Regions from separate parts of the Streptomyces sp. NPDC091272 genome, predicted to be linked through region 2. Evidence: riboswitches for the same ligand, from Rfam matches in the RefSeq annotation. Region 2 holds a riboswitch; each other region holds the start of a gene.
The links. A riboswitch is a leader RNA that binds a small molecule or an ion and turns the genes downstream of it on or off. The one in region 2 is predicted to bind cyclic di-AMP.
Positions count from the first base shown of each region.

Region 1: another riboswitch for cyclic di-AMP. It lies ahead of ACIQM4_RS03970 (peptidoglycan DD-metalloendopeptidase family protein); the one in region 2 lies ahead of ACIQM4_RS12980 (M23 family metallopeptidase).
Region 3: another riboswitch for cyclic di-AMP. It lies ahead of ACIQM4_RS00420 (M23 family metallopeptidase); the one in region 2 lies ahead of ACIQM4_RS12980 (M23 family metallopeptidase).
Region 4: another riboswitch for cyclic di-AMP. It lies ahead of ACIQM4_RS15230 (transglycosylase family protein); the one in region 2 lies ahead of ACIQM4_RS12980 (M23 family metallopeptidase).

Region 1 covers NZ_JBIVVC010000001.1:972,540-976,882, forward strand. Annotated here, with positions in the region: gene ACIQM4_RS03955 (helix-turn-helix domain-containing protein) at 1-115, shown strand, start outside; gene ACIQM4_RS03960 (DUF6126 family protein) at 117-374, shown strand; gene ACIQM4_RS03965 (tyrosine-protein phosphatase) at 542-1,342, opposite strand; cyclic di-AMP (ydaO/yuaA leader) riboswitch at 1,654-1,862, shown strand; gene ACIQM4_RS03970 (peptidoglycan DD-metalloendopeptidase family protein) at 1,867-2,865, shown strand; gene ACIQM4_RS03975 (SGNH/GDSL hydrolase family protein) at 3,145-3,936, shown strand; gene ACIQM4_RS03980 (carbohydrate kinase family protein) at 3,959-4,343, opposite strand, start outside.
Region 2 covers NZ_JBIVVC010000003.1:804,045-808,387, forward strand. Annotated here, with positions in the region: tRNA gene ACIQM4_RS12970 (tRNA-Met) at 48-121, shown strand; gene ACIQM4_RS12975 (PP2C family protein-serine/threonine phosphatase) at 220-1,524, shown strand; cyclic di-AMP (ydaO/yuaA leader) riboswitch at 1,834-1,967, shown strand; gene ACIQM4_RS12980 (M23 family metallopeptidase) at 1,979-3,277, shown strand; gene ACIQM4_RS12985 (aldo/keto reductase) at 3,413-4,343, shown strand, end outside.
Region 3 covers NZ_JBIVVC010000001.1:111,329-115,671, forward strand. Annotated here, with positions in the region: gene ACIQM4_RS00410 (M16 family metallopeptidase) at 1-62, shown strand, start outside; gene ACIQM4_RS00415 (M16 family metallopeptidase) at 89-1,456, shown strand; cyclic di-AMP (ydaO/yuaA leader) riboswitch at 1,748-1,916, shown strand; gene ACIQM4_RS00420 (M23 family metallopeptidase) at 1,930-2,724, shown strand; gene ACIQM4_RS00425 (GntR family transcriptional regulator) at 2,955-3,614, shown strand; gene ACIQM4_RS00430 (HPr family phosphocarrier protein) at 3,813-4,094, opposite strand; gene ACIQM4_RS00435 (GNAT family N-acetyltransferase) at 4,232-4,343, shown strand, end outside.
Region 4 covers NZ_JBIVVC010000004.1:479,210-483,552, reverse strand. Annotated here, with positions in the region: gene eno (phosphopyruvate hydratase) at 1-847, opposite strand, end outside; gene ACIQM4_RS15230 (transglycosylase family protein) at 1,234-1,941, opposite strand; cyclic di-AMP (ydaO/yuaA leader) riboswitch at 1,944-2,140, opposite strand; gene ACIQM4_RS15225 (transglycosylase family protein) at 2,396-3,514, opposite strand; gene ACIQM4_RS15220 (cytochrome P450) at 3,632-4,343, opposite strand, start outside.

The DNA.
Region 1 (4,343 bases), on a different contig from region 2:
CTCGCTCACCCCGCACCGGATCACCGCGGTGACGTCGGCCGGTGCCGAACTGCTGTTCGTACACACACTGATGCAGAGCGCCGCCGCCGGGCTCTGCCTGCCCCAGGAGTCATGAGATGCCGGAGCTCAGCGAGTCCCAGACCGCCGCGATGGCCGCGATCGCGCGGGCCGCACAGGAGGCGGCCCGCGACGAGAGGCACGACGCCGGCCGCAAGGCCGACTGGAACGACGGGGCGGGCCGGCCCGGTGTGCTCGGTTTCGTCGAGGACCGGGCGCCGCGCGGGCTGGTGCTGCGGGTCTTCCTGTACGTCGCGGTGGGCCACGTCTTCGCGGCCTTCGTCTATCTGCTGTTCACCCTCGGGGGCAAGGGCTGAGGCGGTTCGGACGGCGGCCGGGGCCGCTCGGCGCCGTGCCCCGGCAGGGCGGGGCGAGGCCGCTTGCCGCCGTGTCCCGGCGGGGCGGGGGCGAGTTGTGTTCCGGAGGGCCGGGGGCGGGTCGTGTCCCGGGCAGGGCGGGGCGGGTCGTGTTCCGGAGGGGCGGGCTATGCGGTGAGCCGCTCGCGCAGTGCCTCGCGGGTCTGCGGCGTGAGCTTCAGGCCCTGCGTCAGGTAGGTCTCGGTGTCGCCCCACGTGTCCGCGATGGCGGCGAAGGCCGCCTCCAGGTAGTCGGCGCGGGCGTCGAAGAGCGGTGCGAGCAGAACCATCACCTCCTCGTTCGTCGCCTCCGGGGAGCTGCTGCTGCGGCGCACCTTGTAGCGGCGGTGCGGGTCGTTCGACTTGACGTAGTCCGCGACTATCGCCTCCCGCTCGACGCCGACCGCCAGGAGGGTCACCACGACCGCCAGGCCCGCCCGGTCCTTGCCGGCCGCACAGTGCATCAGGGCGGGCACGCTGTCCTCGGCGAGGGCGTGCAGGACCCGGCTGTGGTCCGCCGTGCGGTCCAGGATCATCCGCCGGTACGAACCGCTCATGCGGGCGGCGGCCTTGCCGTCGTCGAGGATCTCGCGCAGCTGGTCGATGTTGCCGTCACGCACCATCCGCCAGAACTCGGCGCCGTCCGCCGGGTCGCTGAGCGGGATGTTCACGTTCCGCACCCCGGCGAGCTCGATGTCGGGCCCCTCCATCGCCTGGTCCGCGGCATTGCGGAAGTCGAAGACGGTGTGAAGCCCCAGTGAACGCAGGAACGCCGCGTCCTCGGCGGTGGCGTGCGCCAGGTGGCCGCTGCGGAAGAGCCGTCCGTGCCGCACCGTGCGACCGTCCTCGGTCGGCAGGCCGCCCACGTCCCGGCAGTTCCGTACTCCTGCCAGGTCGGGCTCGGCCGACGGCGATACCTGCTGCGTCACGAGTGCTCCTCACACGGTCGTACGCCGGCCCGGAGAGTGCCGACGGCGGCACGGACAGACGATACGACATGACCCGCCGAAATAGGTGCCTTAGGCACCCAAGTTGCCCCGGTACGGGGCGGAGTGAGCAGAATCATACGGAGCGGTGGCCCTGGTCCCACGGGCCGTCAAATGGCAGGCCAGGGGCGGCTGATGACGGCAGTGACGGAAATGGATCACAGGGAGAGCCGTGAAGAAGGAGTGCCGAGGGAAAGGAGAAGAAGAGAACGGCTTGTTCGGAAGGTCCGCACTCGCTTACGGTCACCGTCAATCCGGGTGGACCGCCGAATCCTGCCACCGCTCGGAATCCGCACCCATGACTTCTTCGTGTGGCAGGAGCGGGGGACCCAGGTAGTACGCCGGAACCGGAAGCGCTCGTCCGCCGGTCCGGCTCGGGGTGAAGCCGTACTCCTCAGGGAGTGCGGCCGGGCATCTCCAGCCCGAACCCGACAGCTCACCTCGCAGGCGCCGGAGAGGAATCCGTCATGCCTGCAAAGGGTAAGCACCGCCGCCCCAAGTCCAGCTCCACGCTCACCCGTGGCTTCGTCGCCGCGGGTACGGGCGGCGCCGCACTGGCGCTCCCGCTGATCGGAGCCACCGGCGCGCACGCGGCCGACAAGGGCGCCGCTCCCGTCGCCCAGCCGCAGAAGGCACTGCTCAAGCAGCTGCCCCAGCAGCGGACGGCCCACCTCCCGGCCGCCGCGCCGCAGGCCGACGCCAAGAAGACCGGCAACCGCACGTACTCCGTGGTCACCGGCGACAACCTGTCGAAGATCGCCGCGGCGGAGAGCGTGCGCGGCGGCTGGCAGAAGCTGTACACGGACAACGAGTCGGTCGTCGGCGAGGACCCGTCGCTGATCCTTCCCGGCATGAAGCTCACCCTCGGTGGCAAGGCGCCCGCGGGGTCGGGTGACTCCCGCGACGCCGCGCACGGGACGAAGGCCACGGCGCCCGCGCCGCGCCAGCAGGCCGAGCGCACCGAGAAGCGCGTCGAGCAGCGCACGGAGCAGCGCACCGAGAAGCGGACCGAGGAGCGCAAGCAGAGTTCCGCTCCCGTCGAGCGCAAGCAGAGCTCCGGTTCCGGCTTCACCGCGCCCGTCCAGGCCGGCGTCTCCACCCCGTACCGCGCCTTCGGCGGCAGCTGGTCCAGCGGTTACCACACCGGTGTCGACTTCCGCGCCTCCTCGGGCACCCCGGTCCAGGCCGTCGGTGCGGGCACCGTCGTCTCCGCGGGCTGGGGCGGCGCGTACGGCAACGAGATCGTCATCCAGCACTCCGACGGCCGCTACTCGCAGTACGGACACCTGTCCGCGCTGAACGTCCGCTCCGGTCAGAGCGTCTCCGGCGGCCAGCAGATCGGCTACTCCGGCTCGACCGGCAATTCCACCGGACCGCACCTGCACTTCGAGATCCGCACCGGTCCCGGCTACGGCTCGGACGTCGACCCGCTGGCCTACCTGCGCGGCCACGGCGTGTCGCTCTGACCGCACGCCCACGGGCGGCCCCGGGCCGCCCCGCGTAAGTGCGTCCCCCCACCACCGGCCCGTCCGGCGCACGCACGCCCCCCTCGCCCCCGTACCGTCCCCCGGTGCGGGGGCGAGGTCCGTCCGCGTACCGTCCCCGGGTGCGGGGCGAGGTCCGTCCGCGCGGTGCGGATCATGTATTCCGAGTTGAATGAATCTTGACCGGTGGCATATCTCACCCACCGTCAACCCCTCCCTACGGTGGCGTAGGTCACTTGCCGAAGTGGAGGATGTGTCGACGTGGCAGACGATTCGAGATCATTCAACGCAGGCACCATCGGGTCGTACGCGGCGATCGGGGACAGCTTCACCGAAGGGGTCGGCGACCCCGGTCCCGGCGGCGCGTTCACCGGCTGGGCCGACCGGCTGGCCGTCCTCCTCGACGACCGGGTACCCGAGCACACCTTCCGTTACGCGAACCTCGCCGTCCGCGGCAAGCTCCTCGACCAGATCGTGGCCGAGCAGGTCCCGCGGGCCAGGCAGCTGGCCCCCGACCTGGTCAGCTTCTGCGCGGGCGGCAACGACATCATCCGGCCGGGCAGCGACCCCGACGACGTCGCCGAGCGGTTCGAGAAGGCCGTCGCCGACCTGACCTCGGCCGTCGGCACGGTCATGGTCACCACCGGGTTCGACACCCGCGGCGTCCCCGTACTGCGCCACATGCGTGGCAAGGCCGCCATCTACTCGGCGCACGTACGCTCCATCGCGGACCGCTACGGCTGCCCGGTCCTGGACCTGTGGTCGCTGCGGTCCGTGCAGGACCGGCGCGCCTGGGACTCCGACCGGTTGCACCTGTCGGCCGAGGGGCACACCCGGGTGGCGCTGCGGGCCGGTCAGGTACTCGGCCTGGACATCCCGGCCGACCCCGACCAGCCGTGGCCGCCTATGGCGCCGCGCCGCAGGGTCGAGGCGCGCCGGGACAACATCGACTGGGCCCGCGAGCACCTGGTGCCGTGGATCGGCCGAAGGCTGCGCGGCGAGAGCTCCGGCGACCACGTGGCGGCCAAGCGGCCCGACCTGCTGCCGCTCTGACGGCGGTTCCGGCCTGCCGTGCTCAGGCCGACGGGTCGCCTGCCCCCGCGAGCAGTTCGTCCTCGCAGATCAGGGACGTGTTGCCCGCGACCGTGCAGGCGTACGCACCGGCCAGCGCGCCGAGCCTGGCGCACTCCTCAAGGCTGCGTCCGGCCAGGCGCCCGTACAGGAATCCGGAGACATAGGCGTCGCCGGCGCCGTTGGAGTCCACCACAGGTCCGGGCGGGACACTCGCGGGCACCGGCCGCGGGGTGCTGCCGCCGTCACGGGTCAGCAGGTACGAACCGCCCGCACCCGCGGTCGCCACGACCGCCTCGGCCCGGCCCTCGCGAAGGATCTCCCGCATCACGTCGCCGATCCGCGTCCCCGCCCCGGCCGCGCTCAGGAACACCAGGTCGGCGCGGAGC
Region 2 (4,343 bases):
GGGTGGTCGGCGGGGCTGTCCGGATGGCGTAGGGTTGTGTTTACCGACGCGGGGTGGAGCAGCTCGGTAGCTCGCTGGGCTCATAACCCAGAGGTCGCAGGTTCAAATCCTGTCCCCGCTACTGAAGAAGTAGTGCACACGGAAGGCCCGGAACTCGAAAGAGTTCCGGGCCTTCCGCGTTGGGTCGTCGTGGGTAGGGACCGGGCTTCCGTCCCCCACTTGGCCGATGCCGATTCGCCGTACGGCGCGGCTCCGGCCAGCCTGGGTGGGGAGCGGTACCGTCCGCACCCGGTGCGGACCTGGGCAGGAGAACTGACGGTGGTGGGGTACGGGCGGGAGAGCGGCGGCGCCGGAGCGAGGGGCTGGGCCGGGGGCCGGGGCGGCGCCGGTCCCGCGGGCGGCGGGCGTGGCAGGAAGACGCGGCGGTTCGTGCGGGCGCTGCCCGCGCTGATGATTGCGGGCGGTCTCCTCTACGACGCGCTCACGCCGTCCAACTTCACCTCCTCGCCGCTGTTCGCCGCGGCCCCCCTGGTGGCCGCACCCTTCTTCTCGCTGACCAACACCGCGCTGACCGCGTGTGCCTCCGTGCTCGCCGTGCTGGGGCTGCGGATCGCCAACGACGCGCTGACCACCGTGGTCGGCCTCACCGAGCTGCTGACCGTGCTGACGGTGTCCGTGCTCGCGATCCTGATCAACAGAGTGGTACGCAAGAGCGACCGGCAGCTGGCGTCGGCGCGGGTCATCGCGGAGGCGGCGCAGCGGGCCGTCGTGCCCACCCCGCCGGCCAGGATCGGCGGGCTGGAGGTGGCCGCCCGCTACAAGGCGGCCGAGGCTGACGCATTCATCGGGGGCGATCTGTTCGCCGTGCAGGACACCGCGTACGGGGTGCGGCTGGTCGTGGGGGATGTACGGGGCAAGGGGCTGGAGGCCGTCGAGGCGGTCGCGGTGGTGGTGGGCGCCTTCCGGGAGGTGGCCGAGACGGAGAGCTGTCTGGAGGGCGTCGCCCAGCGGCTGGAGCGGGCGCTGGCGCGCGAGGGGCGGCGCAGGGAAGGGCTGGACGCGCTGGAGGGGTTCACGACGGCGGTGCTCGCCGAGATTCCGCGCGGCGCCGGGATCGTACGGCTGGTGAACCGCGGGCACCCCGAGCCGTTGCTGCTGTACGCGGACGGTGCGCTGGACGTGCTGCAACCCACGGAGTTCGCGCTGCCGCTGGGGATGGGGGAGCTGGGGTCCTGGCCGGACCGGGCGCGGGAGTTCCGTTACCCCGAGGGTTCGACCCTTGTCTTCTACACTGACGGCCTCTCCGAGGCCCGGAACGCGGAAGGGGTCTTCTACGACCCGGCGGTCCGGCTGCGGCACTCGCTCTTTCCCGGGCCCGACGCCGTGCTGGACGCGCTGACCAGTGACGTGCGGGTGCACACGGGCGGCAAGCAGACGGACGACATGGCACTGCTCGCGGTGGGCCGCCCCGGGGTGGGGCAGTCGGAGCCGCGGCGGACCGTGGAGATCGTGAAGCGCCCTTGAGCGTCCGTGAGCGCTGGGTGGGTGCCGGTGTACACGGGGGCCACGGGTCGTTACCGGCTGTGCCGGTGGGGGAGCCCTCCGCGTAACAATTGACGATCTATCAGGTACGGAGGGTTTGCGGGTCGGGAACCGGGTGAAGCGAGGGGCTGCTGTGTCGTCCTGATTTGCTGTCATATCCAGCTGTATGCACCGGCCATGACCGCCTGCGCGGCGTTAACGATCACTTGGATCGGCTTGGAATTCCACTTGTGTGTCTATTAACGTTCGATAACGCAGCGCGGTCGTCCCAGCCGTCGTCAGAGACGGCGCCGTGCGCGTGCGCCGAATTCCATGTGGAAACCGGGGAACCACCAATTGGGGTGAATCGGGTCGAACCTGGCCCGTAGGAGACCTTCCTGCTCCGAACCCGTCAGCTAACCCGGTAGGCGAGAAGGAAGGAAAGGAGCGCGCCCCAGTGGCGTCCAACAGGCCTGCCCCCATACCCCCGGTCCCCGCTCTCTCGGCCCCCTCCGCGGCCCCCGCGTTCGCGGCCCCCGCTTTTTCGTACGAGGCGTACGGCGTCCCGAGCGACACGGACGGCCCGATGAGCGGCCCAGCCGACGGCTTCGCGAAGTTCGACGGACCGGCCGACGCGTTCGCTGCGGGTGACGGATTCTCCGGCGGGGACGCGTTCCCCGCCAAAGCTGCGTTCCCCGCGGGCTCCTTCGGTGCTCCCGCCGCCTCGGCCGAGGAGTGGAACCCCACCGAGGACTCTCTCGTTCCGGTCCGTGGCAAGCACCGCGTCGCCAAGCAGCGCGGCTCCCTGGCCCGTAGCTCCACGGTGCTCGGAGTCGGCGTCATCGCCGCCGTCGGCGCCGGCGGGATCGCCACCGCCCAGGAGAAGCCGGCCGTCTCCATCTCGCTGCCCGACCAGCTCACCGACTCCCTGGAGTCGCTCGCGGACTCGCTGCCGGACGCCGAGTCGCTGCCGGGCGTGGGGGCGCTGGTCCCGGATTCGGGGACCGGCGCCGACGTCGGGTCCGCCACGGCTTCGGTGACGGCCTCCGTTCCGGCCCCGGACCCGGCCGCTCCGGCTGCCGGGCAGACCCCCGGTGCGGGCGAGAGCCTGCGGGCCCGGATCCTCAACCAGGCCGAGCAGCAGCGGTCCGTCGCCGACGAGGCCGCGCACGAGGCCGCCCGTGAGCAGGCGGTCAAGGACGCCGAGGCCGAGGCCAAGAAGCAGCGGGCCCAGGCAGACGCCAAGGCGGAGAAGGCCGAACAGGCGAAGCGCGAGGCCGAGGCGAAGGCAGCGGCGAAGGCCAAGGCGGAGGCCGAGGCGAAGGCTGAGGCCGAGCGGCTCGCCAAGCTGGCCGCCAGCTACTCGCTGCCCACCTCCTCGTACACCCTCACCTCCACCTTCGGACAGTCCGGTTCGATGTGGTCCTCCGGGCACCACACCGGTCTCGACTTCGCCGCCCCGACGGGCACGCCCGCCAAGGCCGTGCACGGCGGGACGATCAAGTCCGCGGGCTACTCGGGCTCGTACGGCTACCGGATCGTGCTGGAACTCGATGACGGCACCGAGATCTGGTACTGCCACCTCTCGCAGATGAACGTCACGGCGGGCGGCGAGGTCTCGACCGGGCAGACCATCGGCAACGTCGGCGCCACCGGCAACGTCACCGGCCCGCATCTGCACCTTGAGGTGCACACGCCCGGCGGCGACGGCATCGACCCCGCAGCCTGGCTGCGCGGCAAGGGCCTGACGGTCTGAGGGACGTCCGGTCCGAGGGACCGGAGGTCCGAGCACCTGACGGTGTGGGGCCGACGGTCTGAGGGACCGGCGGCCCTTCGGAATCGATGGGTGATGCACGGAATAGCTCCGGCGGGCCGGGTGGTTGATCCAGTTATGACCTCTCACCTGCGCCCGCTGGGCAATTCCGGCCTCGATGTCTTCCCCCTCGCCCTCGGCGGCAACGTCTTCGGGTGGACCGCCGACCGTGACCGGTCCTTCGCCGTGCTCGACGCGTACACCGCGGGCGGCGGCAACTTCATCGACACCGCCGACTCCTACTCCGCCTGGGTCCCGGGCAACGAGGGCGGCGAGTCCGAGCGCGTCCTTGGCGACTGGCTGACGTCACGCGGCAACCGCGACGACGTCGTCATCGCCACGAAGGTCGGCGCCCACCCCTCGTACAAGGGGCTCTCCGCCGCCAACATCAAGGCCGCGGCCGACGAGTCGCTGCAGCGGCTGCGCACCGATCACATCGACCTCTACTACACCCACTTCGACGACCCCTCCGTGCCCGTCGAGGAGATCGTCGGCGCACTCGACCAGCTCGTCCGGGACGGCAAGGTGCGGGCCGTGGCCGCCTCCAACATCTCCCCCGACCGGCTGCGCGAGTCGCTGGACCTCGCCGAGCGTGAGGGACTGGCGAAGTACACCGCGCTCCAGCCGCACTACAACCTCGTCTCGCGCGACACCTACGAGGGCGAGCTCCAGGAGGTCGCCTCGCAGGCCGGTCTCGCGGCCGTGCCGTACTTCGCGCTCGCCTCGGGCTTCCTGACCGGCAAGTACCGTGCGGACGGCGGCGAGGTGCAGAGTGCGCGCGCCGAGGGCGCGGCCAAGCACCTGGAGACCGAGCGCGGCCGCAAGGTCCTCACCGCGCTCGACGAGGTGGCCGGGGCGCACGGCGCCGAGGTCGCGACCGTGGCACTGGCCTGGCTGGCCGCCCGGCCGACCGTGGTGGCGCCGATCGCCAGTGCCCGTACGGTCGAGCAGCTGCCCGCGCTCCTCGCGGTGGCGGACGTGACCCTGACGGACGCCGAGCTGACGAAGC
Region 3 (4,343 bases), on a different contig from region 2:
CCGCCGACGGCACGGCCGCCGACGACGTACAGGAAGACCAGCACGAAGGGGCGGACCAGTGACGGAGACCGCAGCTGTGACCAGCGACATGCAGTTCCACCCGCAGCCGCAGGCGGGCCCCGCCACCCCGTGGGCCTTCCCGGCCCCCGACCGCGGCGCCCTGGCCAACGGCCTGACCGTGCTGCGCTGCGATCGCCCCGGCCAGAAGCTGGTCGCCGTCGAGGTCTTCCTCGCGGCGCCGCTGGAGGCGGAACCCAAGGGCCTGGACGGCGTGGCCACGATCATGTCGCGCGCCTTCACCGAGGGCACCGACAAGCACTCCGCCGAGGAGTTCGCCGCCGAGCTGGAGCGCTGCGGCGCCACCCTCGACGCGTTCGCCGACCACCCCGGTGTCCGGGTCTCCCTGGAGGTCCCGGTCTCCCGGCTGCCCAAGGCGCTCGGGCTGCTCGCCGACGCGCTGCGCGCCCCCGCGTTCGCGGACGCCGAGATCGAGCGCCTCGTACGCAACCGTCTCGACGAGCTCCCGCACGAGGCGGCCAACCCGTCCAGGCGGGCCGCCAAGCAGCTCTCCAAGGAGCTCTTCCCGGCGGACCTGCGGATGTCGCGGCCCCGCCAGGGCACCGAGGAGACGGTCAAGGCCATCGACTCCGCGGCCGTCCGCGCCTTCTACGAGGCGCACGTGCGGCCCGCCACCGCCACCGCCGTGGTGGTCGGCGACCTGACCGAGACCGACCTGGACGCCGTCCTGGCCGACACGCTGGGGGAGTGGACGGGCAACACCGCCGCCCCGCGCCCGGCGACGCCGGTGACCGCGGACGACACCGGCCGGGTGGTCATCGTGGACCGCCCCGGCGCGGTGCAGACCCAGCTGCTGATCGGCCGCATCGGCGCCGACCGGCACGACCGGGTCTGGCCCGCCCAGGTCCTCGGCACGTACTGCCTCGGCGGCACCCTCACCTCGCGACTGGACCGCGTCCTGCGCGAGGAGAAGGGTTACACCTACGGCGTCCGCGCGTTCGGCCAGGTGCTGCGCTCCACGGCGGAGGGCACGGGGGCCGCCATGCTGGCCATCAGCGGCTCCGTGGACACCGAGTCCACCGGTCCCGCCCTGGACGACCTCTGGAAGGTCCTGCGGACGCTCGCGGCCGAGGGCCTCACCGACGCCGAGCGTGACGTCGCCGTGCAGAACCTGGTGGGCGTCGCCCCGCTCAAGTACGAGACGGCCTCGGCCGTCGCGGCCACCCTGGCCGACCAGGTCGAGCAGCACCTGCCCGACGACTTCCAGGCGCAGCTGTACGCGAAGCTCGCCGCGACCGGCACCGTGGAGGCGACCGCGGCCGTGGTCAGCGCGTTCCCGGTGGACAAGCTGGTCACGGTTCTGGTCGGTGACGCCGCGCGGATCGCGGACGCCGTACGGGCACTGGACATCGGAGAGGTCACGGTCGTCACGGGCTGACCGGCCTACGGAGAACAGCCGGCGAAGACCGTTGAGGGTGATCGGTCGACGGCGCCCGGTTGACCGGATGACCGATCAAAGGTCAGCCGGTCAACCCGTACAAATCAGGACAAGAGGGGCCCCGGCGACCGGCAGGTCGTCGGGGTCCTCCCTTATGTCCGATTTATTGGAGAGGTTGCCTGTCTGCCGTGTGGGCTCCGTTACAAAAGGGGCTGTCTGTTTGGTGATTGAAAGAAGTGCCGCTTAGCGTCGGTCCGGCTGTCCGTCGAAGTGCGTCGCAACCGCGGCACCGGGCAGTCATCGCCGAGTCCCCGTCAGGCGCGAGCCTGGGGAGCCGGGGACCCACTCAGTCCCTGGGGTGAATCGGACGCCATCGCCCTCATCGGGCCGGTGGGGCCCGTAGGAGACCTTCCTGCTCCGAACCCGTCAGCTAACCCGGTAGGCGAGAAGGAAGGAAAGGAAACAGCCACTTCATGGCGTTCACCCGTGCCGCCGGGAAGCACCGGCGTCCCTCCGTGCTGTCGCGCAAGAGCGCAAAAATCGCCGGAGTCGCCGCCCTCACCACGACCGGTGTCATCGGAACGCTGGCCCCGCAGGCCATCGCCGCCGAGCACGACATGGCCGCGGAGGACACCGGCACCATCCGCGCCGTCGTCATGGAGAACTCCGTGACCGAGACCCTCACCGCCCAGGTCGAGGCCCAGGCCACCGCGCAGAAGCAGGCCTACGAGAAGGCCGAGGCCGAGCGCAAGGCCGAGGCGGAGCGCAAGGCCGAGGCCAAGCGCAAGGCGGAGGCCAAGGCCAAGAAGGAGCGCGAGGACCGCGAGCGCGCCGCCCGCGAGGCGGAGCGCAAGCGCCTCAACGCCTTCCGGCTGCCCGTCGCCGGCTCGTACGTCTCCACCGGCTACCAGTCCGGCGGTTCGCTGTGGTCCTCCGGGAGCCACTCGGGCGTCGACTTCCACGCCGCCTCCGGCACCTCCGTCGTCGCCGTCGGCGCCGGCACCGTCGTCGAGGCCGGCTGGGGCGGGGCGTACGGCAACAACATCGTGATCAAGATGAACGACGGCTCGTACACCCAGTACGGCCACCTCTCCTCGATCGGTGTCTCCGTCGGCCAGTCCGTCGCGTCCGGCGAGCAGATAGCCCTCTCCGGCTCCACGGGCAACTCCACGGGCCCGCACCTGCACTTCGAGGCCCGTACCTCGCCCGAGTACGGCTCGGACATCGACCCGGTCGCCTACCTGCGCGGCCACGGCGTCAGCGTCTGACCGAACCTGCCGCTCCCATCGGGAGCGGATTGTCCCGAAGGCCCCGGCTCCTCGTGAGCCGGGGCCTTCGGCATGCCCAGGCGTACGGAGGTTACTCAAGGGGGCGGAAGAAATCGCGTGCACCGACGGCACCGGAATTGTTTCCGTGACGTCATGACAACTCCGCCGTAATTCCCGTACGTTGCAATGCGGTTGACGAATTGCTTCGGCGGGCAGACGGAGGTCGGGTCATGCGCATTCCCGCGCATTCGGTGTGCAGGGCGATCCGCGACGACATCGTGTCCGGCGTCCTGCCACGGGGCAGCCGGCTCACCGAGGAAGTCCTGGCCCGCCGGTACGGCGTCTCGCGCGTCCCGGTCCGCGAGGCGCTGCGCACCCTCCAGGCCGAGGGCTTCGTGACCCTGCGCAGGCACGCGGGCGCCTGCGTCGCGGAGCCGACCGCGCAGGAGGCCGGGGACCTGCTGGAGATGCGTGCGCTGCTGGAGCCGCTGGGTGCGGCGCGTGCGGCTGTTCGGCGGACGGAGGCGCACCTCAAGGTGCTCCGCGGGCTGGTCAGGCTGGGGCAGGAGCGGGCCGGGCGGGCGGAGGGCGAGGACCTGGGAGCCCTCACCGGCTGGTTCCACGAGACTCTCGCCCAGGCGTCCGCCAGCCCCGGCCTCATCACCCTGCTGACCCAGTTGCAGCACAAGATCGCCTGGATGTACGTGGCGGAACGGGCGGCCCGTCCCGCCGAGACATGGGCGGAGCGCGGTGCGATCGTCGACGCGGTGGTTAGGCGCGACGCGGACCGGGCCAGGGCGCTGACCGCGCGGCACGCGGAACGGACGACGGCCTCGTACCGCATGAGGATTCCGCAACATGCCGTCAACGTGGCGGGCGGCCGGATTTAACAACAGGGCCGTATACAGGACTTCCGTACATTTCCGGGCACGCATACATCTTCGTAATCCACTTTCCCCAGGACGCAACCGCGCCCCCCACCCAATTCCCTGGGACAGCAAAGAAGCCGCGGCCCCCGAATTCTGGGTGCCGCGGCTTCCGCTGCAGAATTCGCCCGTACGGGCGCGGCCCAATGGGGCCCGAGAAGGTCAGACGGTCTCGGGGAGCTCGTCCAGGCCCTCGGCGACCAGCTTCGCGAGACGGTCCAGAGCCGCGTCCGCACCTTCGGCCTCGGAAGCGAGAACGATCTCCTCGCCGCCCTGCGCACCCAGGCCCAGCAGCGCCAGCATCGACGCGGCGTTGACCGGGTTGCCGCCCGCCTTGGCGATGGTGACGGGGACGCCGGTCGCCGTGACGGCGCGGACGAAGATGGAGGCGGGGCGGGCGTGCAGGCCCTCGGCCCAGCCGACGGTGACGCGGCGCTCAACCATGGTGTTGCCCTTCATGTTCTAACGGTTGTCTAGACCAGTCTCTCATGTGGTGCGGGCTGCTCTGCCCGGCAAAAGTCCCGCCGGACAGGACCAGACTGCCCCGCTCCCCGAGGGCCCGCGAGTCGTAGGCTGCCCCCATGGCCATGGCTGCGGACGGTGCGGATCAGGTGAAGCGGGACCAGGACCACGCCTACCCCGGCCACTGGGAGGCCGACGTCGTGCTCCGCGACGGCGGGACCGCGCGGATCC
Region 4 (4,343 bases), on a different contig from region 2:
AGACCATCGGGTACGCCGAGACGAGCTCCTCGTAGTACTCGGTCATCTCGGCTGCCGAGCGGGACGCGCCCTCGAACTCGTACTTGCCGTCCTTGTAGAACTCGGAGGCGGCGACGTCGAGGGCGAGCGCGATCTGCTCGCCGGGGATGTAACCGGCCTGCGTGATGGCCTCGACGATGAGGTCGAGCGCGGCGCGGTTGGACTCCAGGTTCGGGGCGAAGCCGCCCTCGTCGCCCAGGCCGGTGGACAGGCCCTTGGTCTTCAGCACCTTCTTGAGGGTGTGGTAGACCTCGGCGCCCCAGCGAAGGGCCTCGGAGAAGGACTCCGCGCCGATCGGAGCGATCATGAACTCCTGGATGTCGACGTTGGAGTCGGCGTGCGACCCACCGTTGAGGATGTTCATCATCGGGACGGGCAGCAGGTGCGCGTTCGGGCCGCCGAGGTAGCGGAACAGCGGCAGGTCCGAGGCCTCGGACGCGGCGTGCGCGACGGCGAGGGAGACACCCAGGATGGCGTTGGCGCCGAGGGAGCCCTTGTTCTCGGTGGCGTCGAGGTCGAACATCGCCTGGTCGATCAGGCGCTGCTCGGTCGCGTCGTAGCCGACGAGCTCCGGGCCGATCTGCTCGATGACGGCGAGGACGGCCTTCTCGACACCCTTGCCCATGTAACGGTTCGGGTCCCCGTCACGAAGCTCGATGGCTTCGAAGGCACCGGTCGAGGCGCCGGACGGAACAGCAGCACGACCGGTGCTGCCGTCGTCGAGGCCGACCTCGACCTCGACCGTGGGGTTGCCTCGGGAGTCCAGGATTTCCCGGGCTACGACGACGTCGATGGACGGCACGAGCATCTCCTTATGGGATGTGACGCTGAGGGGCGCGCCCGATGGACGGGCGCACGTGCAGGGTCGCTTTCGGCCTTGCGACATGAGCCTAACCGGCCCGGAGGCATCAACCGGCCGATCGACCGCCCGCTGGGACGAAAAGATGCCCGAATGCCTGTAATACAGGACGAACAGCCCAACGGCCGTCGCCATGTGTCACGGACCTCGTCACCATGCGTCGCACGGGACTCTGCACATATGAGGGGACGTGGACACAAAAGGGCCCCGGCCCGGCGCGTACTGGGGGGAAGTCGCGCCCGGCCGGGGTCCGGTGTGCGGGGCGGACGGGGGTGGGCCGTCCGCCCCACGGGGCGGGAACCGGGCGGGGGTGGGCCGCCGGGATCCCCGCGGGGTCAGCTCAGGTGGAGCTGCTGACCCGGGAAGATGAGGTCGGCGTCGGAGACGACGTCCTCATTCAGGTCCGCGATGTGCTGCCAGCCACCCTTGACGTGCTTGGCCTCGGCGATCTTCGAGAGGGTGTCGCCGGACTTGACCTTGTACTCGCCGTCACCCTTCTTGATCGGGCCGCCGGCCTTGGACTCGACCTTGGGCACCGAGCGGTGCTCGCTGCGGGAGGCGGCGGGCGCCTCGGAGCGCTGCTCCTGCTGGGGAGCCGACTCCTGCTTGGGAGCGGACTCCTGCTTCGGGGCGTCGTCGGAGCCGGTGCTGACGCCCGGGTCGACACCGTCGTTGCTGAGGTTGCCGGCGCCCGCGCAGGCCCAGGCACCCGGGCCCTGGATGTCGAGCAGCTTCTCGGCCGCCGCGATCTGCTGGCTCTTGGTGGCCTGGTCGGCGCGCGGCGCGTACTGGGTACCACCGGCGGCGGCCCAGGAGGAGTTGGTAAACTGCAGGCCACCGTAGTAGCCGTTGCCCGTGTTGATGGACCAGTTGCCGCCGGACTCGCACTGGGCGACAGCGTCCCAGGTGTCGACGGAGGCGGCGGAGGCCGACGAGGCCCCCATCAGCGGAGCGGCGACCGCGACGCCGGCGACACCCGCGAGAGTGACGACCCGGGTGGCCTTGGACGAACGGCGGTGCTTGCCCTTGCTGAAAAGCGACATGGAAATCCCCTCACCGACGCCTTCGAGGTGAGCTGTCGGGTTCGGGCTGTGAGTTCGCCCGGCCTCCGGTCCGGACCGCCGCATCGCTGCGTCGTTCCGTTTCGTCGGCTTCACCCCAAGCCGTTCCCACACGTCTCTCAACGTCCGGGCCCGGCACTTACCTTGGGTCCCCCGCTCCTGCCTACGGCGCTTACGCGACGACTGCTCCCGGGACCCGCCGGCAGGATTCGGCGTGACGGGCTCCGGTGCTCACCGGTGGCGAGCGAGGACGACCGTAATCACAGGTGTCCCCGATGTTCAAAGAGGCACATCGGGGACATTCGACCCCTACTTGCCCCCACTGCACTGTTGTTTACGCAGGTCAGAGGGGACACAACGGGACCATCGGGCAGGGACACGCCAGTTGGGGCAGAGAGACTCATGTCTCACTTGCGCAGAACCGGACATAAGGCCTCTAACTACCCGGGTTTACGGCCTGCTTCTCACTCAGATCGAGGCTCTGGCCAGGCTTGATGAGGTCGGGATCGTCGCCCACGGCCTTGCGGTTGGCCTCGTAGAGCGCCGGCCAGCCACCGGGCACCTCGGCCTCGTCGGCGATGTGCCAGAGGTTGTCGCCGGGCCGGACGGTGTAGTCGCCGGGCGCGGGCGCCTCGCCGCCCTTGTCGCCGCCACGGGAGGCATGACGACCCGTCTCCCGCTCCTCCCCCTCACCACTACCGGACGAATTGTCCGATACGGGCGCGGAGTTCTCGGGCGCCGGCCCGCCGCGGTGCTTGCCCTGGCCGGTGGCCGAGGGGTCGGTGGTGGCGGAGGCGTCGGGTGTCGCGGTCGCGTCCGGGGAGGCGGCACCGGAACCCTGTGCACCCGGGTCCTGCGTACCGGGCGTGGCGGTACCGGGCGTGGCTTCTGGCGTGGCGGTACCGGCGGGCGGCTGCGCGGCGCCGGGCCCGTCGCTGGGCCCGATGCTGGAGCCGGCCGCCGGCTCGGTGGGCTGCCCGCCCACGGGGGCGCCCGGGGTGGCAGTGGTGGCCCCGGCGTCGGCGTCACCACTCCTGTCCGCGCGCGGGGTGTCGCGATGGGCCGGCGCGCCGGGGTCCGGCTTCACGGAGCCCGCCGGGGGCGTGGCCGGCGCCTGGGTGTCCGTACCGGGGTCGGCGGCGTCCACACCGCCCGAACCGGAACCGGAACCGGAGCCGCCGCCGGGGGTGAGCCCGGAGACGACGGAACAGCTCGGCCAGGCCTTCGGGCCCTGGGCCGCGAACACCTTCTCGGCGATCTTGATCTGCTGCGAACGGCTGGCCAGGTCGGGCCGCGGGGCGTACGCACCGCCACCGAACCGGTCCCACTGCTCCTGGGAGAACTGGAGCCCGCCGTAATAGCCGTTGCCGAGGTCGGCACTCCACATGCCACCGCTCTCGCACTCAGCGACCCGGTCCCACGTGTTCGACTCGACCGCACCGGCGCTGGTGGCGCCCAGGAGCGGAATCGCGAGTGCGGATCCGGTCACCCCGGCCGCGACGACGAGAGCGGGTGCCTGACGCGGGCGGCGGTGTTTACCGTTCCCGGAGCGCATGCGGTTGCCTTTCAGCTGACGGTGACCGGGCCTCAGGTCGTAACTGCCGGGTCGCCCGTGAACGTAGCCGCAGTCGAACACCCGTCACAAGTCGGTGCAGTGCAGATCACGCGAAGGTCACATCACTGATGAGCCGTCAGTCACCGGCACCGGTACGGCTTCCCCGAACTCGACCGGCAAGGTGCGCAGTCCACGCATGATGAGCCCGCCACGCCACCGCAAATCGGCAGGATCTCCCGCGAGTTCCAGGTCAGGAAGCCGGGTCAGCAGGGTCGCGAGCGCGGTCCTCGCCTCAAGCCGGGCCAGCGGCGCACCGAGGCAGTAGTGGATGCCGTGCCCGTAGCCCAGGTGCTGGTTGTCCCGACGGCTGAGATCGAGGGTGTCCGGATCGTGGAACCGCTCGGGGTCCCGGTCGGCCGCCGCGAGCACGACGAGCACGGGGTCACCGACGGCGATGTCCGCACCCCCCAGGGTCAGCTCCTCGGTGGCGTACCGCCAGGTGGCGAGCTCGACCGGGCCGTCGTAGCGCAGGAGTTCCTCGACACCGGTGGCGAGCAGGGAATCGTCGCCCTCGGCGAGGGCCTGCTGGAGACGGGCCCGCTGGCCGGGGTTGCGCAGGAGCGCGTAGACCCCGTTGCCGATCAGATTGACGGTGGTTTCGAAACCCGCGAACAGCAGGATGAAGGCCATCGCCGCTGCCTCGTTCTCCGTGAGGTGCTCGCCGTGGTCGCCGGCCCGGATCAGGTTGGAGATGAGGTCGTTGCCCAGATCCTCGCGCTTGCGGTGGATCAGCTCCGCGAGGTAGGCCCGCATCTTCTTGACGGAGCGT